Regions from separate parts of the Acidovorax sp. GW821-FHT10A04 genome, predicted to be linked through region 1. Evidence: predicted binding sites of a transcription regulator. Region 1 holds the regulator's gene; each other region holds the start of a gene.
What was found. Region 1 encodes LexA, which represses DNA repair genes until DNA is damaged. Its sites were predicted from a motif close to ACTGTATNNNNATACAGT; they were not measured.

Region 1 (7,401 bases):
AGAGGGAAACGAAACGCATGGGACAACTCCTGCAAAGTGATGCGCCGGATGATAGTTGCGCTCCCGCGCAGAACCAATGGCGCGGCTAAAAGCTGTGCAACCAAACGTGCACTAATCGACGCGCGCGCCGCTTCTGGCCTCAGGCCGGACTCGAGCGCAGGCCGTAGGCCTTGCCATCGACGAACAGGTACTCGGCGCGCAGCACCGGATCGCCCTTCTCCTCGCGCAACGTGAAGCCCAGTACCGAGATAGCCGTGCCCGGCTTGATCTCGGCCACCTGCCAGGCCTGCATGCGGGTCAGCGGCGCCAGCTCGACCTCCCACATCCGGTCCCTGCGCGTCGGCAGCACGGCACGGGCCAGCAGGGCCTTGCCATCGACCGGTGCCGTCTGTGCGGGCACTGCGCGCTGTGCCAGGTTGGGCGGCAAGGCCAGGTTGGCGGGCAGCTCCAGCTCCAGTTCGGCATGCGGGTTCTGCCAGCGCACCTTGCGCACCGTGCCTTCGAGGTAGATCGGGCGGTCCGCATCGAAACTGCTCCAGCCGTGGTGCGCATGGGACGCCAGGGGAACAAGGGGAAGGACACTGGCCACGGTGAGAATCTGGCGACGCTGCAAAGGCATGGAGTTTTTCCTTTCGAATGTCAGAGGTACGCTATCCAGCGACCACAGGCGACGATGGCCAGCCAGATCAGAGTGGACAGCAGCATCTGCGCCCGCGCCAGGCCATCGAGCCGAGCGAGCGAACCGCGCCCATGAAACCACGCCGCGTTGCAGCCGGCAAGCATCAACAACAGCATCTTCAGGGTGAAGGCCCGGTTGGCGAGCAATTCCTGGGGCTGCGTGGCAAACATCACCAGGCCGGACAGGGCCGCCATGCCAAAGCCGCACAGTGCCAGCGACAGGCTCAGTCGCGCCAGGTCCCGGGGCGGCAGCGCGGCACCCCAGCCAAACACCCGCAGCTCCAGCAGCACCAGGTTGCCCAGCAGCAGTGCAATGCCCACGATGTGCACCACCTCCAGTGCCGGATAGGCCCAAACATGGGATCGGAGGGCAGCGAACATGCGGGGCTTCCTGGCGTTGTGGGTTGGCTCAGGACTTCCTAGCCCAGCAGATCGAGCACCAGGCTGATGCGGGCCTTCACGGGGGACAGACCGGGCGCGGCCACGAGGGCATTGCCCGGCGTGGGCAGCAACTGCCCCTCGGGGCAGCGCGTGGCGCGCAGCACGCGCACACCCACGGCCTGGGCCCGCAGCAACGCGGCCTCCAGCGCGTGGTGCAGGGTGCCGTTGCCGGTGCAGGCAACGACCAGACCCTGGACACCATCGCGCACCAGCGCGTCCACCGCACGACCGCTGGCGCCCGCATGGCTTACCACCAGTTCCACCCAGGGCCAGGGTGCGTCGGCGGTCTGGTTCTGCATGGCTGCAAGACCCTTGCCTTGCGAGACGGCGGGCCAGCCGTGCACCAGGCGCACGGCGCCCTCTTCCACCCAGCCCAGCGGCCCGGCATCACCGGAGCTGAACGGGTCGACCCGGTAGGGGTGCACCTTGTGCACGCGCTGCGCGCCATGGATGGTGCCGGCAGCCACCACCACCACGCCCTGCGCACCAGCGCTGGCCGCCACCGCCACGGCGTCGAGCAGGTTCTGCGGGCCATCGGGCACCAGCGCGGTCGAGGGGCGCATGGCGCAGGTCAGCACCACGGGCTTGGTCGCATCCAGCACGGAGTGCAGGAACCAGGCCGTCTCTTCGATCGTGTCGGTGCCATGGGTGATGACGACTCCGCGCACGGCGGGGTCGGCCAGGCACTCGGCGCAGCGCAGCGCCAGGGCCCGCCACACGCCATGTTCCATGTCCTTGCTGTCGATCTGGGCCACCTGCTCGACCACCAGGGGACCACCGGCCAGCGCCTGGAGCCCTGGAACGGCCGCCAGCAGCTCGCCCACCCCCACCTGCGCGGCCGTGTAGCCGATGTTGTCCCCCACCTGCGCAGCGGTGCCGGCAATGGTGCCGCCCGTACCCAGAACCACAATTTTTTGCGCACTCACTTGCATACTCCGAAAAACTGGTGAAAAATACAGCTACTGGATTAAAAAACAGTTATTTGCCACTGTACCGGCACACACTGGAAACCACCATGCTCGACAACCCCAAGCTCACTGCCCGCCAGCAACAGATTCTGGACCTGATCCAGACCGCCATTGCGCGCACCGGTGCCCCCCCTACCCGCGCCGAGATAGCGACCGAGCTGGGCTTCAAGTCCGCCAATGCGGCAGAAGAGCACCTGCAGGCCCTGGCCCGCAAGGGCGTGATCGAGCTGGTGAGCGGCACCTCGCGGGGCATTCGCCTGCGCGGCGAGACAGTGCGCTCCATCAACGCAGCACGCGGCACCCAGTTCAGCCTGCCCATTCCCGGCCTGTCGCAGCTGATGCTGCCGCTGATCGGCCGGGTCGCAGCGGGCTCGCCCATTCTCGCGCAGGAGCATGTCGATCAGACCTACAGCGTGGAAAACAGCCTGTTCCAGCACAAGCCTGATTACCTGCTCAAGGTGCGCGGCATGTCCATGCGCGACGCCGGCATCATGGACGGCGACCTGCTGGCCGTGCAGTCCACGCGCGAGGCGCGCAATGGCCAGATCATCGTGGCCCGCCTGGGCGACGACGTCACCGTCAAGCGCCTGCGCCGCACGGCCACCGGCATCGAGCTGCTGCCCGAGAACCCGGACTACCCCGTGATCACCGTGCAGCCCGGCGAAGCCTTCGAGATCGAAGGCCTGGCAGTCGGCCTGATCCGCAACACCATGCTCATGTAATTGCCGTCGCGCTGCCCAGGTGGCGGGCGTTTGACGGGCGGGGTGCCGGGTATCGGGCACCGCCGCTGGTCAGCCCTGGGCCGCGCCATGTTCGTTGCAATCCTGCCTGTGTTCACCACCGACCTTCGGAGTCTTCACATGGGAATTGCTTCTTTGACCTTTTCGGCCTTCTCCCACCCGCTGCATGCGCTGACACGCTGGCTGCAGCCCATCGCCGTGCAGGGCGGGCACGACAGCGCTGCGGCACGGCTGCGCACCTGCAAGGCGCCAGTGCCCGCCCATGCGGCACCCGCATGGCCCACCACGGCCCGCACGCCACGCGACGAGATCGCACTGCCGGCCACGGGCACGCGCAGCCTGCACCCTGCCCCCGGCGCCGACCCCCTGTGCAACCATGTCCAGGCACGCCGCGTGGTGCGCGTGCTGCGCACGACCACCTCGGGCGCCGATGCCGGGCGCCTGGTGATCTCGGGCCGCATGGCCGATGTCTGCGCGGAGCTGGACCGCATGGCCGCGCGCGAGGCGCTGCTGCAACACTGAGCACGCGGCCTGCGGGCTGGCGCGGGGACACGGCCACCATGGCCTGCAACGGCCGGCCAGCGACTGCGCAGAGCCCGCCGCAACGGCCGCGGGCACCGGTATTGCGCATGCACCCAGGCCGTCGAGGCATGTGGCATTCACGCAGCGTTGCAAATGCTGCACGCCCGACGGGGCTTGGGGCACAAAGACTGCGGCCCGCCAAGGCACAATGTCGGGATGAACATCGTGATCCTCGACGACTACCAGGACGCAGTGCGCAAGCTCCATTGCGCCACCCGGCTCGACGCCTACACCGCCAAGGTCTATACCAACACCGTCAAGGGCCTGGGCCAGCTGTCGATACGGCTCAAGGACGCCGACATCATCGTGCTGGTGCGCGAGCGCACCCAGATCACCCGCCAGCTGGTCGAAAAGCTGCCGCGCCTCAAGCTCATTGCCCAGACCGGCAAGATCGGCAACCACATCGACGTGGCAGCCTGCACCGAGCGTGGCATTGCCGTGGCCGAGGGCGTCGGTTCACCCGTGGCACCGGCCGAACTCACCTGGGCACTGGTGATGGCCGCCACGCGCCGGCTGCCGCAGTACATCTCCAACCTCAAGCATGGGGCCTGGCAGCAGTCGGGCCTCAAGACCGCGTCCATGCCGCCCAACTTCGGGCTGGGCACGGTGCTGCGCGGCAAGACGCTGGGCATCTGGGGCTACGGCCGCATCGGTCAGCTCGTGGCCGGCTATGGCCGCGCCTTCGGCATGAACGTGCGCGTCTGGGGCCGCGAGGCATCGCGCGCCCAGGCCCTGACCGATGGCTACCAGGCAGCCACCACGCGCGAGGAGTTCTTCTCGCAGTGCGACGTGATCTCGGTGCACCTGCGCCTGAACGATGAGACACGCGGCATCATCTCGCTCGAAGACCTGTCGTGCATGAAGCCCACCTCGCTGTTCGTGAACACCTCGCGCGCCGAACTGGTCGAGTCCGACGCCCTGATCGCCGCCTTGAACCGGGGCCGCCCCGGCATGGCGGCCGTGGACGTATTCGAGAGCGAGCCCATCCTGCAGGGCCATGCCCTGCTGCGCCTGGAGAACTGCATCTGCACGCCGCACATCGGCTATGTGGAGCAGGACAGCTACGAGCTCTACTTTGGTGCGGCCTTCGACAACGTGGTGAACTTCATCAAGGGCACGCCGACCAATATCGTGAATCCAGGTTCTCTGCAGGTGCGACGCTAGCAACTGAGCGCTGCAACGCAGCGAGCACCAATAAAAAAGGCTTCCCGAGGGAAGCCTTTTTTGCCCTGTGGTGCGCCGCCCGAAGGCAGCGCTCCCACACGGATTGCATTCGACCGGATAACTAGGCGGGGAGCCGCAGACAGTGCTGTAGCACGGCAAGGCTCCCCAACGACGTTAGCCGGTTGAAGGCAAGTCCGTGCCTTAGTTCAGGGGGGTCTTCTTGCCGTCCTTGTAGTTGTACAGGGTGATGGCAGGGTTCTTCATTTCGCCGTTGGGTTCGAAGGCGATCGTCGAGGTCACGCCCTTGAAGCTGGACTTGAGCAGCTCGGGGGTGTAGACCTTGGGGTCGACCGAGTTGGCGCGCTTCATGGCGTCCACGATCAGGAACGTGGCGTCGTAGGTGTAGGGGCTGTACACCTGGAACTGGTTGGGGTACTTGGCGTCGTACTTGGCCTTCCAGGCCGTGCCGCCAGGCATCTTGGCCAGCGATGCGCCGCCTTCGGCGCAGATCACGTTGGCCAGGGTCTTGGCGCCGGCAGCCAGCTTGGCGATTTCGGCCGTGCAGATGCCGTCACCACCGAAGTACTTCACGTTGCCCATGCCCAGCTGTTCCATCTGGCGCAGCATCGGGCCACCTTGGGGGTCCATGCCGCCGTAGAAGATGGCGTCGGGGTTCTTGGCCTTGATGGCGGTCAGGATGGCCATGAAGTCCGTGGCCTTGTCGGTCGTGAACTGCTCGTCCACCACCTTCATGCCCTTGGCGGCTGCGGTCTTCTTGAACACGTCGGCCACACCCTGGCCGTAAGCGGTACGGTCGTCGATGATGGCGACCGACTTGAGCTTCAGCGTGTCCACGGCGTAGGCAGCCAGACCAGCGCCCAGGGCGTTGTCGTTGGCGATGATGCGGAACGTGGTCTTGTAGCCTGGCTTGGTCAGGTTGGGGTTGGTGGCCGCGCCGGTCACGTGGGGGATGCCGCAGTCGTTGTAGACCTTGGAAGCGGGGATGGTGGTACCGGAGTTGAGGTGACCGACCACGCCAGCAACCTTGGCGTCGCACAGCTTCTGTGCAGCAGCCGTGCCCTGCTTCGGATCCGCAGCGTCGTCTTCAGCCTGCAGCTCGAACTTGATCTTCTTGCCGCCGATCGTCACGCCTTGTGCGTTCAGCTCTTCAATGGCCATGCGGGCGCCATTTTCGTTGTCCTTGCCGTAGTGGGCTTGGGCGCCGGAAACCGGAGCCACGTGGCCGATCTTGACCACCTGCTCTTGTGCAGAGGCCACACCAGCAGCAGCCGCGATAGCAGCAACCACGGTCAGTTTCAACTTCAATTGCATATCAATCTCCAGTAAAGATAAACGCTGAGAAATGTTCTTGTGTCTCAACGCAGGCGAACATATCGCAATTTACGGGCCAGATCATTAGGGAACACGATTAAATGTGGGAGAAACCACAGGGGAATACCCTGTCATCCCTTGGTGGGCGTGGGCTGGCCGCCGGCAAGCTCATCGGCCACAGCCTCGTACACAGCGTGGCGAACCACGGATTCGATCTCCTCGCGCAGGCGCGGAAGCACTGAACGCGTCTGCTCCTGCACCACAGTGGCGATGGCATCGCGCAGGCGCTGGTCCAGTGCCACGTCCACCCGCTGCATGACCCGGTGCACCATGTACTCCTCCATGCCCTCTGGCAGTGCACGCGCGGCCGCCGGCTGCCCCACATTCGGCACGGCAGGTGCAGCTGCCGCGGCGGGCACGCCAAGCGGTGCCGCAACAGGCCCAGGCGCAGCGACCAAAGGCCTGGCAGGCACGGAAGCGGCAGGTACTGCAGGCGCGGGAGCCGGCGTGGCGACAGGAGCGACCACGGGTGCCGGGGGGGCAACTGCTGCCGCTGCAATCTGCGCGCGCCGCAATGCCAGGGCCTCCAGTGCACGGCCGGCCGCCTGCGCCACCGGCGAAGACGCTGCGGGAGTGGCGGCGGCAGGCGGGCGCGCCGGAGCGCTCTGCGGCGCGGCGCCGCGGCTGGCAACGGGGCCATCCGGGGCCGCTGCAGTAAGCGGGCGCGCAGGCGCCGCCGAAGGCACTGGCGGCTTGGCCACCAGCGGCACGGGCATGGCACCCGGCGCCTGCACCACTTCAGTGAGCGTGGGTACGAAACGGGGCGGCGTACGGGGCGGCATGGTGGCCATCAAGCGCCTTTCAGCACCAGATCGTGGCGCACGATGGCGTAGCCGCGCGAAGCGTAGTGGCGCCAGCGGTTGCGCGCCTGCCCCCGGTCTTCCTCGTCATGGGCGCTGACCACTTCGATCAGCTTTTCGAAGCGCCCGAAACCTTCAGGCACCTCGGCGCCCAGGTTCAACAGCACCTCGTGGTGCGGAGCACCCTGCACATCGGACGTGAGCAGCACCGGCGAAGCCAGGCGCAGCTCCTCGTCGGCCGCGTCGGTGCAGTGGGCGACGAAATCCTGCGGCGCCATGCTCCACATCTGCCGGTCCAGGGCCGCCAGCACATGGGCCGGACCGGCGATCACCAGGCGGGCATCGCTGCGCAGCACCTTGCGCGCAAACCGGCAGGCGTAGGCCACCTTGTCCGGCGCGTTGAAATGGAAGGCGACCTCGGTCATCGGGGCTCAGGCGGCCTTGGCGCGCGCACGCTTGGCGGCGGGCTTGGGCGCCTCGGACGCTTGCGCCTCCCGGTCCAGCAGGTACTGCACCAACAGGCCGACCGGGCGGCCGGTGGAGCCTTTGGCCGCCCCGCCCTTCCAGGCGGTACCGGCGATGTCCAGATGCGCCCAGGGCATGTCGCCCACGAACTTCTGCAGGAACTTGGCGGCC
Region 2 (7,401 bases), on a different contig from region 1:
CCTCGGCCGTGGAGTTGGCGCCGCAGCCGGCCATGATGGGCACGCGCTTGGCCGCCTGCTCCACCGACACGCGGATGATCTCGCAGTGTTCCTCGACGTTCACCGTGGGGGATTCGCCCGTGGTGCCCACGACGCCGATGCAGTCGGTGCCTTCGGCGATGTGCCAGTCGATCAGTTTGCGCAGCGCTGGATAGTCGACGCTACCGTCCTCATGCAAGGGGGTGACGAGGGCGACGATGCTGCCAGTGAGTGGCACTAAGGAAGATGTCATGTCCGCAGTGGTGAACGGGATAAAAGAGCATTCTAACTAGCCGGACCGGCCAGCAGATGTCTTGAGGGTGCCCCGGCGTGCGCAAGTTCCCGGATGGCCGTGATGCGCTGCACGAAACGCGCAGGTTCTTCGAGGAAGCCGTCCTCGTAGGCCACGGTGCGCAGCCCGCTGAAGGCCGCCAGCAATTCGCCCGGTTGCAGCAGGAATTCGGGCCGCGCAGGGCGGCCTACCGTTTCGTTACCGTGTGCAAAGGTTTCGTAGACCAGTACGCCGCCCGGCGCCAGGCTGGCCAGCAGGGTCGGAAACAGCGGTCGCCAGAGGTAGTTGGTGACCACCACGGCGCCGAACTGCCGCCCGGAAAAGGGCCAGGGGCCGTTTTCGATGTCGGCGCAGACCATTTCGCCGAGCGGGGCTCCTGCGGCCACCGCCTCGGGGGAGCGGTCCACCCCCACCACCGCATGGCCCAGGCGGTGCAGCCAGCGCAGGTGGCGGCCGGCGCCGCAGGCCACGTCGAGCACGGTGCTCTGGGGTGCGATCAGGGCCGACCAGCGGCGCACCCAGTCCGAGGGGTTGTCAGATCCATGCATGAGAAATCAAAAGCAGTTCCACACCTGGTCGGCCAGCATCACCATGAATTCGGGCACGGTGTACAGGCCGAACACCGCCAGGCAGGCCAGGACGGCCGCCGCCCAGGCCAGCACCCGCCACACCAGCGGCAGGGCCGGGGGGCGGTCAGGTGGGTGGTCGGGCGCGGGGTGCATGGTCAGGCCTGGAAAAAGGGGTTGCCAGCGATCATGCCGGCACGGGCGCCGCACGCTGGATAGGGCTTTCCTTGACGGGGAGGTTCACCAGCGCGGCGAAGATACCCAGCGCGATGGAGATGTACCAGACGATGTCGTAGCTGCCCGTGGCATCGTACAGGTAGCCGCCCAGCCACACCCCCAGGAAGCTGCCGATCTGGTGGCTGAAGAACACGAAGCCGCCCAGCATGGACAGATGCTGCACGCCGAAGATCTGGGCAATCGTGGCATTCGTCGGCGGGATGGTGGACAGCCACAGCGTGCCCATCACGGCCGAGAAGACATAGACCGAGGCCGGCGACAGTGGCACCACCAGGAAGATGGCGATGGCCACGGCCCGCGCAAAGTAGATGAAGGCCAGGATGAAGCGCTTTTGCAGGCGCTGGCCCAGGGTGCCGGCAATGTAGGTGCCGAACACGTTGAACAGGCCGATCAGCGCCAGCGCATAGCTCGCCACCTGGGGCGACAGGCCATGGTCCTTGAGGTAGCTGGGCATGTGCACGCCGATGAACACCACCTGGAAACCGCAGACGAAGTAGCCGGCCATCAGCAGCGTGAAGCTGGGGTAGCGGAAGGCCTCGAACAGCGCCTGGGCAATGGTCTGGTCGCGCTTGACCGGGGCCGTACCCTTGAAGCCCGGCTCGCGCAGGCCGAAGGCCAGGGGCACGATGAGCAGCACCGCCAGCGACAGGGTCAGCAGCGCCTGCTGCCAGCCGAAGCTGGCGATCAGCCAGCCCTCCATGGGCACCATGAGGAACTGGCCGAAGGAGCCGGCCGCCGCGGCCACGCCCATGGCCCAGGAGCGTTTTTCGGGCGCGATCTGGCGGCCCAGCACTCCGTAGATCACTGCATAGGTGGTGCCCGCCTGGGCGGCGCCGATCAGCACGCCCGTGGTCAGCGCGAACAGCAGCGGCGTGGGCGACAGGGCCATGCCCGCCAGGCCCGCGGCGTAGAGGGCGGCGCCGGCCAGCAGCACGCGGAAGGCGCCGAAGCGGTCGGCCGCCATGCCGGCAAAGATGCCGATCAGGCCCCAGGAGAGGTTCTGGATGGCGATGGCCAGGGCAAAGGACTGGCGCGTCCAGCCCATTTCCTGGGTGATGGGCAGCAGCCACAGGCCAAAGCCGTGGCGGATGCCCATGGACAGGGTCACGATGGCCGCGCCGCACGCGAGCACCTGGAACATGGACAGTTTCGGAGGATGCATAGACATGCGCAGAATGTAGCCAGATTGGCCGCAATCTGCCCGCACACCACCAAACAGTACAGTTGGGGGTGATGTGGCTGTATTTTTATACAGTCTTTGCTGCGTCGCACTACAATCCGCCGCATGTCTGCCAAACCGTCTCCCGTCTCCGCCAGCGAATATTCCGAAGGCTCGATCCGCGTGCTCAAGGGCCTGGAGCCCGTCAAGCAGCGCCCGGGCATGTACACCCGCACCGACAACCCCCTGCACATCATCCAGGAGGTGCTGGACAACGCCGCCGACGAGGCGCTCGCCGGCCATGGCAAGAAGATCAAGGTCACGCTGCACACCGACGGCTCGGTCAGCATCGAGGACGACGGGCGCGGCATCCCCTTCGGCATGCACCCCGAGGAGAACGCCCCGGTGATCGAGCTGGTGTTCACCCGCCTGCACGCGGGCGGCAAGTTCGACAAGGGCAAGGGCGGTGCCTACAGCTTCTCGGGCGGCCTGCACGGTGTGGGCGTGAGCGTGACCAACGCGCTGGCGACCCGCCTGGAAGTGAGCAGCCACCGCGAGGGCAAGGTCGCGCGGCTGGTGTTCTCGGCCGGCGACGTGGTCGAGCCCCTGGTGACCCGCGCGCTGGAAGCGGGCGAGCGCAAGCAGGGCACGACCGTGCGCGCCTGGCCCGATGCCAAGTATTTCGAGTCGAGCGCGCTGCCCATGGGCGAGCTGACCCACCTGCTGCGCAGCAAGGCCGTGCTCATGCCCGGCGTGTCGGTGACCCTGGTCAACGAGAAGACGCGCGACACCCAGACCTGGCAGTACAAGGGCGGCCTGCGCGACTACCTGATGCAGACGCTCAGCGGTGACCCGGTGATCCCGCTCTTCGAGGGCGAAGGCTTTGCCGACCGCAACAACGAGAGTTTTGCCGAGGGCGAGGGCGCCTCCTGGTGCGTGGCCTTTACCGAAGACGGCCAGCCCATGCGCGAGAGCTACGTCAACCTGATTCCCACCAGTGCCGGCGGCACGCACGAAAGCGGTCTGCGCGACGGCCTGTTCAACGCCGTCAAGAGCTTCATCGAGCTGCACAGCCTGCTGCCCAAAGGCGTCAAGCTGCTGCCCGAGGACGTGTTCGCGCGTGCCAGCTACGTGCTATCGGCCAAGGTGCTGGACCCGCAGTTCCAGGGCCAGATCAAGGAGCGCCTGAACTCGCGCGACGCGGTGCGCCTGGTCTCGGGCTTCGTGCGCCCGGCGCTCGAACTCTGGCTCAACCAGCATGTGGACTACGGCAAGAAGCTGGCCGAGCTGGCCATCAAGGCCGCGCAGACGCGCCAGAAGGCCGGCCAGAAGGTCGAAAAGCGCAAGGGCTCGGGCGTGGCCGTGCTGCCCGGCAAGCTCACCGACTGCGAAAGCAAGGACATTGCCCACAACGAAGTCTTCCTGGTCGAGGGCGACTCGGCCGGCGGCAGCGCCAAGATGGGCCGTGACAAGGAAAGCCAGGCCATCCTGCCGCTGCGCGGCAAGGTGCTCAACACCTGGGAAGTGGAGCGCGACCGCCTGTTCGCCAACAACGAGATCCACGACATCTCGGTGGCCATCGGCGTGGACCCGCACGGCCCCAATGACACGCCCGACCTGTCGGGCCTGCGCTATGGCAAGGTCTGCATCCTTTCGGACGCCGACGTGGACGGCTCGCACATCCAGGTGCTGCTGCTCACGCTGTTCTTCCGCCACTTCCCCAAGCTCATCGAAACCGGCCATATCTACGTGGCACGCCCCCCGCTGTTCCGCGTGGACGTGCCGGCCCGCGGCAAGAAGCCGGCCGCCAAGATGTATGCGCTGGACGATGGCGAGCTCACCGCCATCCTCGACAAATGCGCCAAGGACGGCGTGGCGCGCGAAAAGTGCCAGATCAGCCGCTTCAAGGGCCTGGGCGAGATGAACGCCGAGCAGCTGTGGGAAACCACGCTCAACCCCGACACCCGCCGCCTGCTGCCCGTGCAGTTGGGCGACATGGACTTCGCCCAGACCGAGGACCTGATCACCAAGCTCATGGGCAAGGGCGAGGCGGCCTCGCGGCGCGAGCTGATGGAACTGCATGGTGATGCGGTCGAGATCGACATCTGAGCGGCTGCGACTGCTGTGCGCGGGCCTGCTGCTGGGCCTGGTGCAGACGGCCGCCCATGCCGACCTCTGGGCCTATGTCGACCCGCGCGGCGTGACGCACTTCGCACCCGAGCAGGTGGATGCCAACTACCAGCTGTTCTTCAAGGGCAACGAGTTCGACTCCACGCGCGATGCGCCCGCTGGCGCGGCCACCCTGCCCCATGCCCTGCCGCCCGCCGGGGCCCGGCTGCTGGCGTTCTTCGACATCGCGCCCGACTACAAGCGCGTCAAGCACCACCTGCGCGCGGCGGCGGCCAAGCACGAGGTGGACTACGAGCTGCTGCAGGCGCTGATCGCCACGGAGTCGGGCTTCGATGCCGATGCTGTGTCGCCCAAGGGCGCAGTGGGGCTGATGCAGGTGATGCCGGCCACGGCCGCCCGCTTCGGCGTGAGCGCCGACGCCAGGCGCTCGGTGGAAAAGAAGCTCACCGATCCAGCCGTGAACGTGCCCACCGGCACCCGCTACCTGCGCCACCTGCTCGACCTGTTTCCCGAGCGCCTGGACCTGGCACTGGCTGCCTACAACGCGGGCGAGGGTGCGGTGCAGCGTGCGGGCAACCAGATCCCGGCCTACAAGGAAACGCAGAACTACGTGCGCACGGTGATGGGGCTGTACACGCAGCTCAAGCCCCCGGCTCCGGTGAAGGCGCAGCGCGCCGTCTCCGGCCGGGTGCGCATGGAACTGCAGGGCGGTGCCCTGAACCGGGGGAACCTTCCGCCCAACCGCGTGGCGCAGACGCCCGCAATGACCGAACCTCCTGAATCCAGCAAGAACGAATGAGCGACCAACCCACTCTCGATTTCCCGGCCTCCGACGACGGCGGCGACTCCCTGGGCCTGGCCGGCTACGCCCAGCGTGCCTACCTGGAGTACGCCCTCTCGGTCGTCAAGGGCCGGGCCCTGCCCGACGTGTGCGATGGCTTGAAGCCTGTGCAGCGGCGCATCCTGTACTCCATGGACCGCATGGGCCTGGGCTACAGCGGCCCCACGCGCAACACGGCGGCCAAGCCGGTCAAGAGCGCCCGTGTGGTGGGCGACGTGCTGGGCCGCTTCCACCCGCACGGCGACCAGTCGGCCTACGACGCGCTGGTGCGCATGGCGCAGGACTTTGCCCAGCGCTACCCGCTGATCGACGGCCAGGGCAACTTCGGCAGCCGCGACGGCGATGGCGCGGCGGCCATGCGCTACACCGAGGCGCGCCTGTCGCGCATCACCAGCCTGCTGCTCGACGAGATCGACGAGGGCACGGTCGACTTCATGCCCAACTACGACGGCTCTACCTCCGAGCCGCGCCAGTTGCCCGCGCGGCTGCCGTTTGCGCTGCTCAACGGTGCCAGCGGCATCGCCGTGGGCCTGGCCACCGAGATCCCGAGCCACAACCTGCGCGAGATCGCCGATGCCTGCGTGGCGCTGATCAAGACGCCTGCACTCTCGCAGGAAGACCTGCTGGCCCTGGTGCCCGGCCCCGACTACCCCGGTGGCGGGCAGATCATCAGCGCTGCGTCCGACATCGCCGACGCCTACCGCACCGGCCGCGGCAGCCTCAAGGTGCGCGCGCGCTGGAAGATCGAGGAACTCGCGCGCGGCCAGTGGCAGCTGGTGGTCAACGAGCTGCCGCCGGGCGTGAGCTCGCAGAAGGTGCTCGAAGAGATCGAGGAAATCACCAACCCCAAGGTCAAGGCCGGCAAGAAGGCGCTGAGCCAGGACCAGACCCAGCTCAAGGCCAGCATGCTGGCCGTGCTGGACGTGGTGCGCGACGAATCGAGCAAGGACGCGCCGGTACGCCTGGTGTTCGAGCCCAAGACCGGCAAGACACCGCAGCAGGAGCTGATCACCGCACTGCTGGCGCACACCAGCCTGGAGACCTCGGCCCCGATCAACCTGACCATGGTGGGCCTGGACGGCCGGCCGGTGCAGAAGTCGCTGCGCCTGATGCTGGAGGAGTGGATCTCCTTCCGCCAGAGCACCATCACCCGCCGCTCGCAGCACCGCCTGGGCAAGGTGCTGGACCGCATCCACATCCTCGAAGGGCGGCAGCTCGTGCTGCTCAACATCGATGAGGTGATCGCCATCATCCGCCAGTCCGACGATCCCAAGGCCGCGCTGATCGCCCGCTTTGCATTGAGCGACCGCCAGGCCGAGGACATCCTGGAACTTCGCCTGCGCCAGCTGGCCCGGCTCGAAGCCATCAAGATCGAGCAGGATCTCAAGGACCTGCGCGACAGCCAAAGCAAGCTCGAAGACATCCTGAACAACCCCGGCTCGCTGCGCCGCCTGATGGTCAAGGAGATCGAGGCCGATGCCAAGACCTTCGCCGACCCGCGCCGCACGCTGATCCAGGCCGAAAAGAAGGCCGTGGCCGAAGTCAAGGTGGTCGATGAGCCGGTGACCGTGGTGGTCTCGCAAAAGGGCTGGGTGCGTGCGCGCACCGGCCATGGCCATGAGGCCGCAAGCTTTGCCTTCAAGGCCGGCGACGGCCTGTACCGCACCTTCGAGTGCCGCACGGTGGATACCCTGCTGGCCTTCGGCAGCAATGGCCGGGTGTACTCGGTGCCGGTGTCGGTGCTGCCCGGTGCGCGCGGCGATGGCCAGCCCGTGACCACGCTGATCGAGCTTGAATCGGGCACGCAGCTCCTGCACTACTTTGCCGGGCCGGCCAGTGCCAGCCTGCTGCTGTCCAACTCGGGCGGCTATGGCTTTATCGCCTCGGTGGAGAACATGGTCTCCCGCCAGAAGGGCGGCAAGGCCTTCCTCACGCTGGGTGAGGGCGAAACCGTCTGCCCGCCCTCGCATGCGGCGGGCAGCACCGGCGGCCAGCCGCTGGCGCCGGCCACGCACGTGGCCTGTGCCTCGGCGGGTGGGCGCATCCTGACCTTCGAGATCACCGAGCTCAAGACCATGGCCAATGGCGGCCGCGGCCTGATGCTGATCGACCTGGAGCCCAAGGACACGCTGGCCGGTGCCGCGGCCTACACGCGCAG
Region 3 (7,401 bases), on a different contig from region 1:
CCCATCTTCGTGCCCTCGGTGGGCAATTTCGAGCAGGGCATGCTGGTGCAGTTGCCCCTGCACCTGGACACCCTGCCTGGCGCCCCCAAGGCCAGCGACCTGCACGACGCGCTGGCCGCCCACTACGCCAAGAGCAACACGCCCGAGCAGTGGGTCAGCGTGCTGCCGGCCACGGCCGACGGCAAGCTCGATGCCCTGGCGCTCAACGACACCAACAAGCTGGAGCTGCGCGTGTTCGCCAACGAGACCTACCGCCACGCGGTGCTGGTGGCGCGCCTCGACAACCTGGGCAAGGGCGCCAGCGGCGCCGCGGTGCAGAACCTCAAGCTGATGCTGGGCATCTAAACTTCATCATCCCCCACGCCGCGCACCACGCGGCGCACGACATCGCTGGAAAAACCGCGCGCCATCAGGAACCTGACCTGCTTGGCGCGCCCCTGGGGATCGGCAGCCGGCTCGCCGAAGCGGCGGCGCCACACCTCGCGGGCGCGGGCCAGTTCCGTGTCCTGCAGCTGTGCCAGGGCCTGCTGCACGGCCTCGCCGCCGATGCCCTTGGCCTGCAGCTCCTGGCGGATGCGCGCCGCCCCCATGCGGCCCGCGCGCTGGTGCACCACCGAGGCCACCACACGCTCCTCGCTGATGAAGTCCCTGGCCTCCAGCTCGCTCAGCACGGCCTCGAGGTCCTCGCCCTCCTGCACATGCGGGCGCAGCTTGCGCAGCAGCTCGGCGCGCGAGTGCTCGCGCTGGCCCAGCAGCCGCAGCGCGCGGCCCTTCAGGGAAACGGTTTCAAAGCCCATGGGTATGGTTGGCAGGCAGCCAGGCAATGGTCCAATGCACAGCGGCCATTGCCGCAACACTGCGCAATGGCCGCCCAGGTGTGTTGCGGTGGCGCCCAATGCGCCGCCGCATCACTCGTCCGAATCGCCTGCCGGGGCAGCCGCTTGCAGCCCGTCGGGCAGCAGCGCAATGCCCAGCCCTTCGCGCACCTTGTTCTCAATCTCGCGGGCGAGGTCGGGGTTCTCGCGCAGGAACTCGCGCGCGTTGTCACGGCCCTGGCCGATCTTCTCGCCGTTGTAGGCGTACCAGGCGCCCGACTTCTCCACGATCTTGGCGGTCACGCCCATGTCGATGATCTCGCCCTCGCGGCTGATGCCCTCACCGAACAGGATGTCGAACTCGGCCGTCTTGAAGGGCGGGCTCACCTTGTTCTTGACCACCTTGACCTTGGTCTCGTTGCCGATGGCTTCGTCGCCCTTCTTGATGGTGCCGGTGCGGCGGATGTCCAGGCGCACCGAGGCGTAGAACTTGAGCGCATTGCCGCCGGTGGTGGTTTCGGGGCTGCCGAACATCACGCCGATCTTCATGCGGATCTGGTTGATGAAGATGACCGTGCAGTTGGTCTTCTTGATCGTGGCCGTGAGCTTGCGCAGCGCCTGGCTCATCAGGCGGGCCTGCAGGCCCGGCAGGGCATCGCCCATCTCGCCTTCGATTTCGGCCTTGGGCGTGAGCGCGGCGACCGAGTCGATGACGATCAGGTCCACGGCGCCCGAGCGCACCAGGCTGTCCACGATTTCCAGGGCCTGCTCACCCGTGTCGGGCTGGCTGATCAGCATGTCGGACAGCTGCACGCCGAGCTTCTGGGCGTACTGCACGTCCAGCGCGTGCTCGGCGTCCACGAAGGCGCAGGTACCACCCAGTTTTTGCATCTCGGCAATCACCTGCAGGGTGAGCGTGGTCTTGCCCGAGGATTCCGGGCCGTAGATCTCGACCACACGGCCACGTGGCAGTCCGCCCACGCCCAGGGCGATGTCCAGGCCCAGCGAGCCGGTGGAGACGACCTGGATGTCCTCGATCACCTCGCCTTCGCCCAGGCGCATGATGGTGCCCTTGCCGAATTGCTTCTCGATCTGGGCGAGCGCAGCCGCCAGCGCCTTGGCCTTTTCGGTGTTGACGGGGAGGGGGGGGTTGGTGCCTTTGACTGCGACGTCCATGGAAAACTCCTTGAGAAACAACGGGTTGGGTGTTTGCACTTCGTCTGCAATTAACTACAGGCTGGATGCTTGAACAGTAGTTTATGCGAGCCATTGCACGGCAGCAATGCACTATTTAGTCAGTTTGCCTGACAATATTGCATGCCTGATTTCTTGCCTGCGGCACCGCCGCCCACCCCCGCCGAGGACGGCTGGCGCCAGACCCACCTGGGTCGCCTGCTCGGCCATGCCATGCGCCGCTTCGACGCCCGGGTGCTGCAGCTCATGGCGCACAACGTGGAGGTGCCACTGGCGCTGTCCAACCTGGCCGCGCGCGACCAGGTGAGCGCCGCGCACGTGCACATCACGCGCCACCTGGCGCTGCAGGGCGACCGTCTGACCGATCTGGCCCAGCGCGCCGGCATGACCAAGCAGGCCATGGCCACCCTGGTGGACCAGTGCGAGGCCTGGGGCCTGGTCACGCGCTCGGCGGACCCGCTGGACGCGCGCGCGCGCCGCGTGTGCTTCACCTCCACAGGCCTGGCGTGGCTGCAGGCCTTTCGCGATGCGGTGGCCCAGGCCGAGGCGGAGTTCCGCAGCGAGGTGGGCAAGGACGTGGCCACGGTGGTGGCCATCGGGCTGGAGGCCTATGCAGGCGGCGATGCCGCCGGCATGCAGGCGCCGTGAACCCCGCTCAGGCGGCCGACGGCACCTGGGCCCGGGCGGCAGCCACCAGCCTCGCGGCATCGATCCCCAGGGCCCGCAGCGTGCGCGCGGCCACGCCCTGCGGCATGGCCGCGATGGCGGCCACCACATGCGCCCCCAGCAAGGGGCCCGCCTGCTCCTTGCTAGAACGGGCGAGGGCCTGCACCAGTTCCTGGCCCGAGGGCTGGGCGCGGTAGAGGCCGGCCGCCGCTGGGGCGTCCAGAGCGGCCGCGGGCGCCAAAGGGCCTTGCACGCCCACGGCCTGCAAGGCCTCGCGGTACTGGCGCTCGATGGCCTCACCCACGGCCGCCGGATCGGCACCGACACTCTCGAAGGCACGCCGCGCCGAGCCGTCGGGCAGGTCCATGGCTGCGAGCAGAAAGTGCTCGGCGCCCGGCGCGGGCTGGCCACGCGAACGGGCATGGGCCTCGGCATCCGTGCACAGCCGGCTCAAGGTGCGCATGCTCTGGAAACGGTGCTGCAGCTTGCGGAACATGGTGGAACTCCTTTGTCTCAGGATCGGGGGACATGGGCGGACAGCCGCTTGTGCGCGGCCTGCTTGCTGACACCCAGCGCCTGCGCGATCTGCGCCCAGGACCAGCCCTGCCGCAGCGCCGCAGCGACGGCATTGGCCTCGAGCCGGTCGGCCATCTGGCGCAAGGCCACCACGGAAGCGAGCGCGGCTTCGGGATCTTCGGGCGACGGAAGGGAGGGGAGTGCCTGCATGACGTCAACTGTAGTTGACGACTCGAAATCCGTCAACAACAGTTGACCCTGGGCCAGCCAAGCTGCCTATGCAGGCGGCAGCAGTGCAGCGGCGGACGCAGGCTCGGCACAAGCCAGCAGCCACTGACGGAACTGCTGCAGGGTCTGCAGCTGGTTGCGCCCCTCGGGGTAGCAGAACCAGTAGCCCACCTCGCTCTGGTAGCCGCAGCCGGGCAGGGGCTCGCGCACCAGGCCGCTGGTGATCTCGTCCTGCACCAGGCAGCGCGGCACCAGTGCCAGGCCCATGCCGGCCATCACCGCACGGATCATCGACTGGAACTGGTCGAACTGCGGGCCGGCCAGCGGGTTGAGCCCCTGCACCCCATGCGTTTCGCTCCAGCGCAGCCAGGCCTCGGGCACCGTGACATGGCGCAGCAAGGTGTGGCGCGCCACATCGCGCGGGTGGTCGATGGCCCAGTCCGCCACGCGGGTGCGCGGTGCGATCAGCGCCACGTCCTGACCCGTGAGGTAGTGGGCATGGGCTCCAGGCCAGTGGCCGTCGCCGAAGAGGATGGCGCAATCGAGCTCGGGCCGCTCGAAGTTGTAGCTGTGCACATAGGGCACGAAGTGCAGCGTGACCTGCGGGTGCTGCTGCTGGAACTGCGGCAGCCGCGGGATGAGCCACTTGGCCGCGAAGGTCGGCAGGCTCGACAGGTGCAGCGCGCCACCCCCATCGTCGCTGGTGATCAGCTCCAACGTGGCCGCTTCGAGCTGCGCGAGCACGGCGCGCACGGCCTTTTCATAGCGCTCGCCCGCCGGGGTCAGGGCCAGGCGCTTGCGGCTGCGCTCGAACAGCGGCACACCCACCCAGCCCTCCAGCTCCTTGACCTGCTTGCTCACAGCGCTCTGGGTCAGGTGCAGCGCTTCGGCTGCGCGCGAGACGCCCCCGAACCGGGTCACGGTGGAGAACGCACGCAGCAAGTGCAGGGGTGGAGACAGGCGGCGAAGAGACGACATAGTAAGTTCTCAAATCATTCCATATTGGAATGTTATCAGGCACATCCATTGCTTGGTAGAGGGTACCGGATCCATTAACCTCAAAGCCCCTCCATAGGAAAACCGCTCATGAAACGCCGTCATCTGCTCACCACCCTGGCTGCCGCATCTTTCGTTCCTGGAATATCCCTGGCGCAAGATGCCAAGCCCCTGCGCATCGTCGTGCCCTTTCCGCCCGGGGGTGCCACCGACATCACCGTGCGCGCACTGCAGGAGTCGCTGGTGCGCATCCTCAAGCAGCCCGTGGTGCTGGACAACCGCGCCGGCGCAGGCGGCTCCATCGGCATGGCCGAGGTGGCGCGCGCCCCGGCCGACGGCCTCACGCTGGGTGTGGCCACCTTGTCCACCCATGGCGTGAACCCGGCCGTGTACAGCAAGCTGCCCTACAACCCGATCAAGGATTTCGTGGGCGTGACCGAGATCGTCAAGGCCCCCGGCGTGGTCGTGGTGAATCCGACCGCACTGCCCGTCAAGGACTTCGCCGACCTGGTGAAGTACCTCAAGGCCAACCCCGGCCGCGTGTCGTTCGCGACGCCCGGCAACGGCACCATCGGCCATATGTGGGGCGAGCTGTTCAAGAGCAGCACGGGCACCTCCATGGTGCACATCCCCTACCGTGGTGCAGGCCCGGCCATCAACGACGTGCTGGCCGGACAGGTGGCCGTGTACTTCGACCAGGTGGCCTCCTCGCTGCCGCACATCAAGGCCGGCAAGCTCAAGGCGCTGGCGGTCTCGTGGCCCACGCGGCTTGACGTGCTGCCCGACGTCCCCACCTATGCACAGCTGGGTTTTGCCAACAACAACGACCCGTCGTGGTTCGGCCTGGTGGCCCCTGCGGGCACGCCCGCGGCCGCCGTGGACCGCATCCAGCAGGCCGTGGCCCAGGCATTGCAGGAACCTGCGGTGCGCGAGCGCCTGGCCGGCCAGGGCCTGTACCCCTCGGGCACCACGCCCAAGGACTTCTCGGCCCAGCTGGTGCGCGAGATCGAGAAGATGAAGCGCGTGGCGGCCTACGCCAGGATCGCGCTGGACTGATTTTCCCCAGGTCCCCGACAGGGGGCCTGCAAAGGCCCTAGCTGGTGAGGCCCATGGCATCCCTTCAGGGATAACCATAGTCTCCAACCGGTCCGGGCGGCTAGGCCAGCCGCCCCTTATTGCGCACACTCTGCCTATGCATGCCGCTTTGAAACTGATCAACCGACGATTCCAGCAGGCCCAGCCCGGTGCCACCGGTTCCCCCGGCACCCCGCTGGCGCCTGCGACAACCTTCACCTACCTGCCCGGCACCACCGCCCTGGTGCTCGACTCGCCGCACAGCGGCACCCGCTACCCCGACGATTTCGGCTCCGCCTGCGAGCTGCCCACGCTGCGCCGCGCCGAAGACACCCACGTCGAAAAGATCTACGACTTCGCCCCGCCGCTGGGTGTGGCCTGGGTCGAAGCCCACTTCCCGCGCATCTACCTCGATGCCAACCGCGACACCACCGAACTGGACACCACGCTGCTCGACGGTGAGTGGCCCGACCCCATCTCCACCGACCCGCGCGTGCTCTCCAAGGTGCGCCTGGGCAAGGGCCTGATCTGGAAGTTCACCGACGAAGGCGAGCCCATCTACCAGCGCCTGCTCACGGTGGACGAGGTGCGCGCGCGCATCGAGCGCTGCTGGCGCCCCTACCACGGCGCGGTGCAGCAGGCCATCGATGCCGCGCACGCACGGCACGGCTACAGCATCCACATCAACTGCCACTCCATGCCCGCCGTGGCCGCCAGCCACGCCACCGACTTCCCGGGTCTGGTGCATGCCGACTTCGTGGTCGGGGACCGCGACGGCACCACCGCCAGCCCCGCCCTCTCGGCCCTGGTCTGCGAACACCTGCGCGGCTGCGGCTACAGCGTGGAGCACAACCACCCCTACAAGGGCGTGGAGCTGGTGCGCCGCTACAGCGACCCGGCTGCGCACCGCCACAGCATCCAGCTCGAGATCAACCGCCGGCTGTACATGGACGAGACCACCCTGGCCCAGCACCCCGAGGGCATGGCACGGCTGCGCACCGACCTGCGGGCGCTGGTGGACAAGCTGCTGGCCCACGACCCGCGCTGACCCTTCAGGACAGCAGCCCGGTGACCGCCTGGAACAGCCGCGGCAGGCTGTCCCCGGCGACCGCGTTGGAATGGGCCAGGCCGGCACGGGATCCGTCCAGGGCCACGACGGAGACGGCCTGGAATCCCAGCGTCTGCCCGGTGTGCACCAGCCACCCCGAACCCTGCTCGGTCTGCGCCACCCAGCCCAGCACACAGTTGTCGGCCGGTGTGCGGCCCAGCCCCTGCAGCGCCTGCACATAGCTTCGGGGCAGGGGTGTGGCCTCGCCGCGCAGGGCCCGCAGGTGCCACTGCAGCCACAGGGCATCGTCGCGCACGGTCAGGCTCACCGCTCCGGCGGGTTCCAGGATCTCGAACCAGGCCCGCTCCGGCGCCTCGGGCAGGGCCTGGGGCTGCAGGCGCCCACCCACGACCTCGTGGCCCTGGGGCTGGTGGCCCCCATGGCGCAGGGGGGCACCCACGAACAGGGCCAGGCCCAGGGGTTGGGCAACGCGCTGGCGCAGCAGGTCTGCCCAGCCGAGGCCCGTGGCAGCGCGCAGCATCCGGGCCGCCAGTGCATAGCCGGCGTTGGAGTAGGCATAGCCCGGCAACGCCCCCGTGGCAGGGATGGGCGGCTGCTGCAGCAGCCAGCGCAGAAAGAACGCCTCGACCTCGGCAGGCTGCTGCAGCCCCACCAGCACCGGCTCCCCGGCCTGCTGCTCGAACAGGCCAATGTCCGCCGGGGCCGTGAAGGCCATGACACCGGCACGGTGGTCCAGCAGAGCCCGCAGCGTGATGTGGCGGTAGGCGGGTAGCGCGTCACGGGCCAGTTCAGGCAGCACCTGCGCCAGCGTGCTGTCCCAGCGCAGCAGCCCCTGGTCCACCA
Region 4 (7,401 bases), on a different contig from region 1:
ACGTCGCGCAGTTGGTCGCGCTCCTCGGCGGTCCAGTTGCCCTCGCGGCGCTGCTTCATGAGCCAGGCGACCGATCCCTTCATGGTCGCGATCTCGCGCTTGAGGCGGCTCTTTTCGCGGCTGTTGCCGGCCAGGAACGAGCAGAACCATTCGGGCGCGCGCTCCATCCGCTGCTGGAAGGCGGTGGTGGAGTCCGGGTCAAACGCGGTCGGCACAGCCGCCAGGGCCGCAGCCGTGGCGTTCGGATCATCGGGAAGCTGCGGGGGCGCGCTCATGGTCTTCAATTGTCGCTGCAAGCCATGACAACGCAAACACCTGTTGCAATTTGCGGCGGTTGCGCCACGGCCATTGCCACGGGAGAGTGGCTACCTGTGCAATTCGCCCGCTGCTTCCGGTTGGTACAGGATCGCCTTGACGCGCACCGTCATCGGCTTGCCGCCAGGGCCAGGCCAGACCAGGGCGTCGCCCACCGCCAGGCCCAGCAGCGCGCTGCCCACGGGCGCGAAGATCGACAGGCGGTCGGCGCTGCCGTCCATGTCGCGCGGGTAGACCAGCGTCAGGCAGAACTCCTTGCCCGTTTCCTCGATGGCGAACTGCACCGTGGAGTTCATGGTCACCACATGCGGCGGGATCTCCTCGGGTGCCACCACCTCGGCGCGGTCGATCTCGGCCTGCAGGTCGGCCTTGCCGGGGAAGACACTGGCCGGGATGGCGGCCAGCAGGGCTTCGATGCGGTCGACGTCCAGGGACGACAGGATGATCTGGGGCTTGCGCGCCATGGGGTACCTCGCTCGGTGGTGGTTGCAAAGCGCGGGACTATAGGCCGGCTGGCGCGGTTTGCCGGCAATCTCGCACTGCACCGTGCGGGCATTGGTGCCCGGGGCGGGGAATCGGTCAGTCCCCCTTGATGTTGCGCGCCTTGATCAGCGCGCCGAAGCGCGTGCTGTCGATCTTCGCGCGCTCGTTGAAGTCGGCGGGCGACATGGGCGCGGGCACGCCGCCCAGGGCCGTGATGCGCTCCTGCACGGCGGGCGTGACCAGCACCTTGTTGATCTCGCGGTTCAGGCGCGTCACCACCTCGCCCGGGGTGCCCGCGGGCGCATAGAAGCCGAACCAGGTATCGGCATCGAAGCCCTTCAAGCCCACCTCGGCCAGCGTGGGCACGTCGGGGAACAGCGGCGAGCGCTTGGAACTGCCCACGGCCAGCAGGCGCAGCTTATTGGCCTTCACGTGCTGCAGGCCGATACCCGGGTCGAACATGAAGTCCACCTGGCCGCCCAGCAGGTCCTGCATGGCGGGCGCAGCACCGCGGTAGGGCACGTGCACGGCAAACACATTGGCCTGGGCCTTGAGCATCTCGGCCGCCAGGTGGGGCGAGCTGCCATTGCCCGGCGTGCCGAAGCTCACCTTGCCCGGGTTGGCCTTGAGGTAGGCCAGAAACTCCTGGACGGTGTTCACCGGCAGCGTGGGCCGCACCTCCAGGAACACCAGCACGCGCGCCGCGGCGGCCACGGGCACCAGGTCCTTCACCGGGTCGAACGGCATCTTGGGGTAGATGTGCGGGTTCACCGAGACCATGCCGCCCGAGCTCATGAGCAGCGTGTAGCCATCGGCCGGCGACTTGGCCACGGCCTCGCCGCCAATGTTGCCGCCCGCGCCGCCCCGGTTCTCCACCACCACGGGCTGGCCCAGCGCCGCCTGCAGCGGCACCGTCACCGCGCGCGCGATCTGGTCGGCCGCGCCGCCCGCCGGGAAGTTGACGATCACCTTGATGGGCTTGGCGGGGTAGGTTTCTGCTTGCACGCCGGTGGACAGCAGGGCGGTGCCCGCAAGTGCCGCCAGGGCGAGTGCGCCGGCCAGGCGGCGGCCATGGGATGGGGAAGGGTTCTGTGGGTTGTCGTGCGTCATGTCATGTCTCCTGAAACGGGGGCGCCCGGTCATCCGGGTCTGCTGGGTTGGCGTGCTGCGATAGGGGCGTTCTGCTCAGGCCACGTCGATCTCCACCAGGATCGGCCGCGGGTGCGCGAGTGCATCGCGCAGCACCTGGTGCAGCTGCGCTGCGTCGTCCACATGCACGGCATCGCAGCCCTGGCCGCGGGCCAGTGCCAGAAAATCGAGGTCCGGCAGCTCCGTGCCTTCGAGCTTGTCCTCGGGCCCGAAGCCGAAGGTCGGCGCAAACTCCTGCAGGGCCGCGTAGCGCCGGTTCTTGAGGATGATGAAGGTGATGGGCAACTGCAGCTGCGCCGCGCTCCACAGCGCCTGGATGGAGTACATGGCCGAGCCATCGCCCAGGAGGCCGATGACCTTGCTTTCCGGCCGCGCCAGCGCCACGCCCACGGCGCCCGGCATGGCGTAGCCCAGGCCGCCGCTGCACATCGTGTAGAAGGTCTCGCTGTGCAGGATGGGCAGGTGGGCATGCATGGCGGCGCGCGAGCTCGGCGCCTCTTCCACCACGATGGAATGTGCGTCGCGCACCTCGGCCAGGGTCTGCATCACGTAGGGCACGCCCATCAGCGCCGAAGGTTCGGCACGCGGGCGCACCGCGCGCAGTGGCGGGGCAGGGCGCTTGCGCGGGGCCGGGCGGGCCAGCAGGTCCTGCACGCCCAGGCGCACGCCACCCACGGCCGAGGTGCCCTCGGGCGTCCAGGCGGCCGTGCCCGGGTCCTCGATCAACTGCACCAGCTGCGCACCGGGCGGCACATGCGGGCCGTGGCCCTCCACGTGGTAGGTGAAGGCGGCGGCGCCCAGCGCAAACACCAGGTCGTGCCCGCCGAGCAGCGCCACGATCTTCTCGCGCATGGCCGGCAGCACGCCGGCAAACAGCCGGTGGTCCTGCGGAAAGCCGCAGCGCCCCGACATGGGGGCGATCCACACGGCGGCGTTGTGCCGCTCGGCCAGCGCCAGCACATCGTCCCAGGCGCCATCGCGGTCGACTGCCGCACCGACCACGAAGACCGGGCGCTCGGCTGCGTCGAGCGCGTCGCCGATGGCGCCCAGCACGCGCGGCTCGGGCCGGGTCTCGGTGCTCACGCTGCGGGCCTGCAGCGGCTCGCAGGGCTTGTCCCAGTCGTCGGCGGGGATCGACACCAGCACCGGCCCGCGCGGCTGCTGCATGGCGATGTAGTAGGCGCGGGCAATGGCCAGCGGCACGTCCTCGGCGCGTGCAGGCTCCACGCTCCACTTCACGTAGGGCTTGGGCAGCTCCGTGGCCTGGCCCGAGAACAGGAAGGGGTCGAACGGCAGGATCGAGCGCGCCTGCTGCCCGGCCGTGATCAGCATCGGCGTGCGGTTCTTGTGCGCCGTGAAGATATTGCCCATGGCGTGGCCGACGCCAGCGGCCGAATGCAGGTTCACGAAGGCCGCGTTGTGCGTGGCCTGGGCATAGCCATCGGCCATGCCCACCACCACCGCCTCCTGCAGGCCCAGCACGTAGCGGAAGTCCTTGGGGAAATCGAGGAACAGCGGCAGCTCGGTCGAGCCCGGGTTGCCGAAGATGGTGTCTATGCCGAAGCCGCGCAGCAGGTCGAGCACGACCTCGCGCACGGTGGGGCGCGGGTGGGTGGCAGAGGGCGCGTCGGTGGCGCGGGGCGCGGTGGCCTGGAGCATGGCGAAGGGACGGTGCGGGTGGAAAGCACCGATCTTCGACCCCCTGGCAATATCCATCAATACAATGAAGCGACTAAGTGGTATCAGCAAAATGCATATCAAGGACATCGACCTCAATCTGCTGCGCCTGTTCGATGCGGTCTACCGCACGCGCAGCGTGAGCCGCGCAGCCGAGCTCATGGACCTGACCCAGCCCGCGGCCAGCCAGGCGCTCACGCGGCTGCGCCTGCTGATCAAGGACCCGCTCTTCGTGCGCGCAGGCGGCGGCGTGCAGCCCACCCCCCGGGCCGACCGCCTGGCCGACGCCGTGCGCAGCGCCCTGGGCACGCTGGAGCAGGCGCTCAACGAATCGGCCCTGTTCGACCCGCTGCAGTCGCGCAAGGTGTTCCGCATCCACATGAGCGACATCGGCGAGGGCCGCTTCCTGCCCGACCTGATGCTCGCGCTGCGCCAGCAGGCGCCGGGCGTGCGGCTCGAAACCCTGCCCGTGCCGCGCGAGCAGATCGCACCGCTGCTGGACAGCGGCCGCATCGACTTCGCCTTCGGCTTCCTGCCCGCGGTGAAGGACACGCAGCACGTGCAGTTGCTCAACGACCGCTACATCGTGCTGCTGCGCGAAGGCCACCCCTTCGCACGGCGCCGGCGCAGCGGCGCGGCTTTGCTCGACGATCTGAAGCAGCTCGAATTCGTCGCCGTGCGCTCGCATTCGGACACCCTGCGCATCCTGGCGCTGCTGCAGCTCGAAGACCGCCTGCGCCTGACCACCGAGCACTTCATGGTGCTGCCCTCCATCGTGCGCGGCACCGACCTGGCCGTGGTCATGCCGCGCAACATCGCGCAGGGCTTCGCTGCGGCCGGTGGCTACACCATCATCGAGCCCGCGCTGCCGCTGCGCGACTTCACCGTGTCGCTGCACTGGAGCAAGCGCTTCGAGGCCGACCCGGGCAACCAGTGGCTGCGCGGGGTGATCGAGGGGCTCTTCAAGGAGTAGCCGGCGGTGTGTGGGCCCTGTGGCTGTTTAAACCGCTACCCAACGCGCCATCCATCGGGTACTATACTGTATAAATATACAGTATCTGGCGTCACGCTGACTGCGCGCCCGCCAGCTATCCGTACCCCCATGTCCAACCCCATCGGCCCACCCATCGACGACGAGAACGCCCCCCAGGTGATGCAGGACGTGCGCATCCCCTTGCAGGCCGTGCGCGGCCGGGGCGCGGCCACGGCGCTGGCGCACCGCTTTGTGCGCGACACGCGCGAGGCGGTGGACGATGGCTGGGATGTCCCTGTGGACGAAGAGGGCGACGAAGCACCCGCCCCACCCGCCACGCGCGTGCACCTGGAGACGGCCAAAAGCGCCATCTGCGCCAACGACTCGCCGGACATTTACTTCGATCTCTCGGTCAACCCCTACCGGGGTTGCGAGCACGGCTGCGTGTACTGCTACGCGCGGCCCACGCACAGCTACCTCAATATGTCGCCGGGGCTCGATTTTGAAACGCAGATCATCGCCAAGCACAACATCGCCGCGCTGCTGCGCGATGAGCTGGGCCGGCCCAGCCATGTGCCGCAGCTCATCAACATCGGCTCGGCCACCGACTGCTATCAGCCCGTGGAGCGCGAGCTGAAACTCACGCGCGGCCTGATCGAGGTGATGCGCGACATGCGCCACCCGTTCTCCATCATCACCAAGTCCGCCGGGGTGGAGCGCGACCTCGACCTGCTGGCCCCGCTGGCCGCCCAGCGCCTGGCGGCCGTGTACGTCACCATCACCACGCTCGACCCCGCCCTGGCGCGCCGCATGGAGCCACGCGCCGCCGCGCCCCACCGGCGCCTGCGCACCATCCGCACCCTGGCCGAGGCGGGCATCCCCGTGGGCGTGAGCGTGGCGCCGCAGATCCCCTTCATCACCGAAGACATGGAGCAGGTGCTGCAGGCCGCGCACGAGGCCGGCGCGACGAGTGCCTTCTACACCGTGCTGCGCTTGCCGTGGGAGCTGAATGCGCTGTTCCGCGAGTGGCTGGAGCTGCACTATCCCCAGCGCGCGGCGCGTGTGTTGGCGCGCGTGCAGGATCTGCACAGCCTCGATCCGGCGCAGCGGGCTGCCGGCAAGGTCTATGGCAGCGACTTTGCCACGCGCATGAAGGGCTCGGGGCTGTGGGCTGATCTGCTGCGGCAGCGGTTTTCGGCTACCTGCCGGAGGTTGGGGCTCAATCGGGTACGGACGGAGCTGGACCTGACGCAGTACCGGGCTGCGTATGCCCGTAATCAGGGGTGTTTGTTTTAGTCGATTGGCTTGCCTGATCGGTCGGTGCGTGGTGCGTGGTGATGGTGTCTTTGGTTGCTTTGTGCTTTGGTTGAGGGCGGAGGCCGGGATGTGCGCCCGGCGGCGCACCTACTTTCTTTTGCGTCGCCAAAAGAAAGTAGGCAAAGAAAAGGCGACCCCCAGTCTGCGTCCCCCGTACGCCCTGTCGGGCGAACGGGGGCAACCTGCGATGCTCGGATCTGGGGTGGGCGTCGATGAACTCGCTGCGTTCTTCGAACTCCGCTCAAACAGCATCGACGAGCTAGAAGACGAAGTGCATGTGTCCTGCGGCACATGCACCCACCCCAGCTCCTGCGCTTCTCGGCGCAGCCAGCAGGGGTGGGGAGCGGGGACAAAGACGGCTGCTGCTTCGCAGCTGCGCCTGGGGTCGGTGACACGCTACGCGCTCCCGACAGGCCGAAGCGCAGCGAGGCAAATGAGGCCGAGCGCAGCGATGGCCCGTGTGGGGCCCCCAATCCCTTCTGGACGTGCTGAGAAGCGCAGGGCCTGGGGTGAGCGCGTGCCGCAGGACACGCGCATCGTTGTCTGGCTTGCCGCAGCTGTTTGAGCGGAGTTCGAAGAACGCAGCGAGTTCTGCGGCACACCCCAGGACCGAGCATCGCAGGCTGCCCCACCCGCCCACCGGGCGGGTGGGGACACGGGCAGCGGGTCGCCTTCTCTTTGGTGACTTTCTCTTGGCGACGCAAGAGAAAGTTACTGCGCCGCCGGGCGCACACCCCGGCCCCCGCCTTCAACCAAAGCACGCCCTCAAAGCGGCAGTTGGCCATGCCAACCCCTTGAAACCCTCTGCACCCGCCCAGCCCGGCAGCCCGGCTACAGTCCAGGCCATGGAACGACTCGCCACCTTCCGCCTGCTGATCCGCCTGGCAGAGCTCGAAAGCTTCTCCGCCGCCGCGGCAGAGCTTGACATGTCCGCATCCGCCGCCAGCAAGGCCATTGCCGAGCTGGAGGCGACCCTGGGCGCGCGCCTCGTGCACCGCACCACGCGCCGCGTGTCGATGACCGAGGTGGGCGCCGCCTATGTGGAGCGGGCCCGCTCAGTGCTGCTGGCCGTGGAAGAGGCCGACACCGAGGCCGCGGGTGCGGCAGGCGCAGCTGCAGGCCGGCTGCGGCTGAACGCGCCCATGGCCCTGGGCCTGGCCGACCTGGGTGCGGCGCTCACGGATTTTGCGGCTGCGCACCCGCAGGTCGAGCTCGACCTGGAACTCGGCGACCGCCACGTGGACCTGCTGGCCGAGGGCTTCGATCTGGGCCTGCGCGCCACCACCGACCCCAAGGATTCGAGCTACACGGCCCAGCGCATCGCGGCGTTCGACCTGCACGTGTGCGCCACGCCGGCCTACCTGGCACGCCAGGGCCACCCCGGGTCGCCCGACGGCCTGGCGGGCCATGCCTGCTTTGCGTATGCCTACGCCACGGCCGGCGCGCGCTGGCCGCTGCGCTGGGCGGGCGACACGCATGTCAGCGTG

Region 2: AC07PF_RS16780 (DNA topoisomerase IV subunit B) is a predicted target of LexA. The motif match lies at 2,352-2,369, and genes of this name have one in related genera.
Region 3: recA (recombinase RecA) is a predicted target of LexA. The motif match lies at 2,052-2,069, and genes of this name have one in related genera.
Region 4: AC07PF_RS30310 (PA0069 family radical SAM protein) is a predicted target of LexA. The motif match lies at 4,663-4,680, and genes of this name have one in related genera.

The regions. Positions count from the first base shown of each region.
Region 1 covers NZ_JBWKNZ010000004.1:317,380-324,780, forward strand. The annotation lists gene AC07PF_RS11645 (DUF3617 domain-containing protein) at 1-19, opposite strand, end outside; gene AC07PF_RS11650 (DUF6152 family protein) at 140-619, opposite strand; gene AC07PF_RS11655 (hypothetical protein) at 640-1,059, opposite strand; gene AC07PF_RS11660 (asparaginase) at 1,098-2,051, opposite strand; gene lexA (transcriptional repressor LexA) at 2,135-2,809, shown strand; gene AC07PF_RS11670 (hypothetical protein) at 2,948-3,349, shown strand; gene AC07PF_RS11675 (D-2-hydroxyacid dehydrogenase family protein) at 3,566-4,573, shown strand; gene AC07PF_RS11680 (branched-chain amino acid ABC transporter substrate-binding protein) at 4,775-5,905, opposite strand; gene AC07PF_RS11685 (hypothetical protein) at 6,037-6,756, opposite strand; gene AC07PF_RS11690 (DNA polymerase III subunit chi) at 6,756-7,190, opposite strand; gene AC07PF_RS11695 (leucyl aminopeptidase) at 7,197-7,401, opposite strand, start outside.
Region 2 covers NZ_JBWKNZ010000007.1:195,361-202,761, forward strand. The annotation lists gene dapA (4-hydroxy-tetrahydrodipicolinate synthase) at 1-271, opposite strand, end outside; gene AC07PF_RS16765 (class I SAM-dependent methyltransferase) at 304-858, opposite strand; gene AC07PF_RS16770 (hypothetical protein) at 865-1,032, opposite strand; gene AC07PF_RS16775 (MFS transporter) at 1,064-2,281, opposite strand; gene AC07PF_RS16780 (DNA topoisomerase IV subunit B) at 2,399-4,381, shown strand; gene AC07PF_RS16785 (lytic transglycosylase domain-containing protein) at 4,353-5,201, shown strand; gene parC (DNA topoisomerase IV subunit A) at 5,198-7,401, shown strand, end outside.
Region 3 covers NZ_JBWKNZ010000002.1:232,840-240,240, forward strand. The annotation lists gene argC (N-acetyl-gamma-glutamyl-phosphate reductase) at 1-345, shown strand, start outside; gene recX (recombination regulator RecX) at 342-797, opposite strand; gene recA (recombinase RecA) at 909-1,991, opposite strand; gene AC07PF_RS05495 (MarR family winged helix-turn-helix transcriptional regulator) at 2,133-2,657, shown strand; gene AC07PF_RS05500 (Clp protease N-terminal domain-containing protein) at 2,665-3,171, opposite strand; gene AC07PF_RS05505 (helix-turn-helix domain-containing protein) at 3,189-3,401, opposite strand; gene AC07PF_RS05510 (LysR substrate-binding domain-containing protein) at 3,468-4,397, opposite strand; gene AC07PF_RS05515 (tripartite tricarboxylate transporter substrate binding protein BugE) at 4,506-5,471, shown strand; gene AC07PF_RS05520 (N-formylglutamate amidohydrolase) at 5,608-6,537, shown strand; gene AC07PF_RS05525 (serine hydrolase domain-containing protein) at 6,542-7,401, opposite strand, start outside.
Region 4 covers NZ_JBWKNZ010000020.1:124,898-132,298, reverse strand. The annotation lists gene AC07PF_RS30335 (hypothetical protein) at 1-275, opposite strand, end outside; gene rnk (nucleoside diphosphate kinase regulator) at 366-779, opposite strand; gene AC07PF_RS30325 (Bug family tripartite tricarboxylate transporter substrate binding protein) at 895-1,908, opposite strand; gene mdlC (benzoylformate decarboxylase) at 1,984-3,606, opposite strand; gene AC07PF_RS30315 (LysR family transcriptional regulator) at 3,698-4,597, shown strand; gene AC07PF_RS30310 (PA0069 family radical SAM protein) at 4,778-5,893, shown strand; gene AC07PF_RS30305 (LysR family transcriptional regulator) at 6,760-7,401, shown strand, end outside.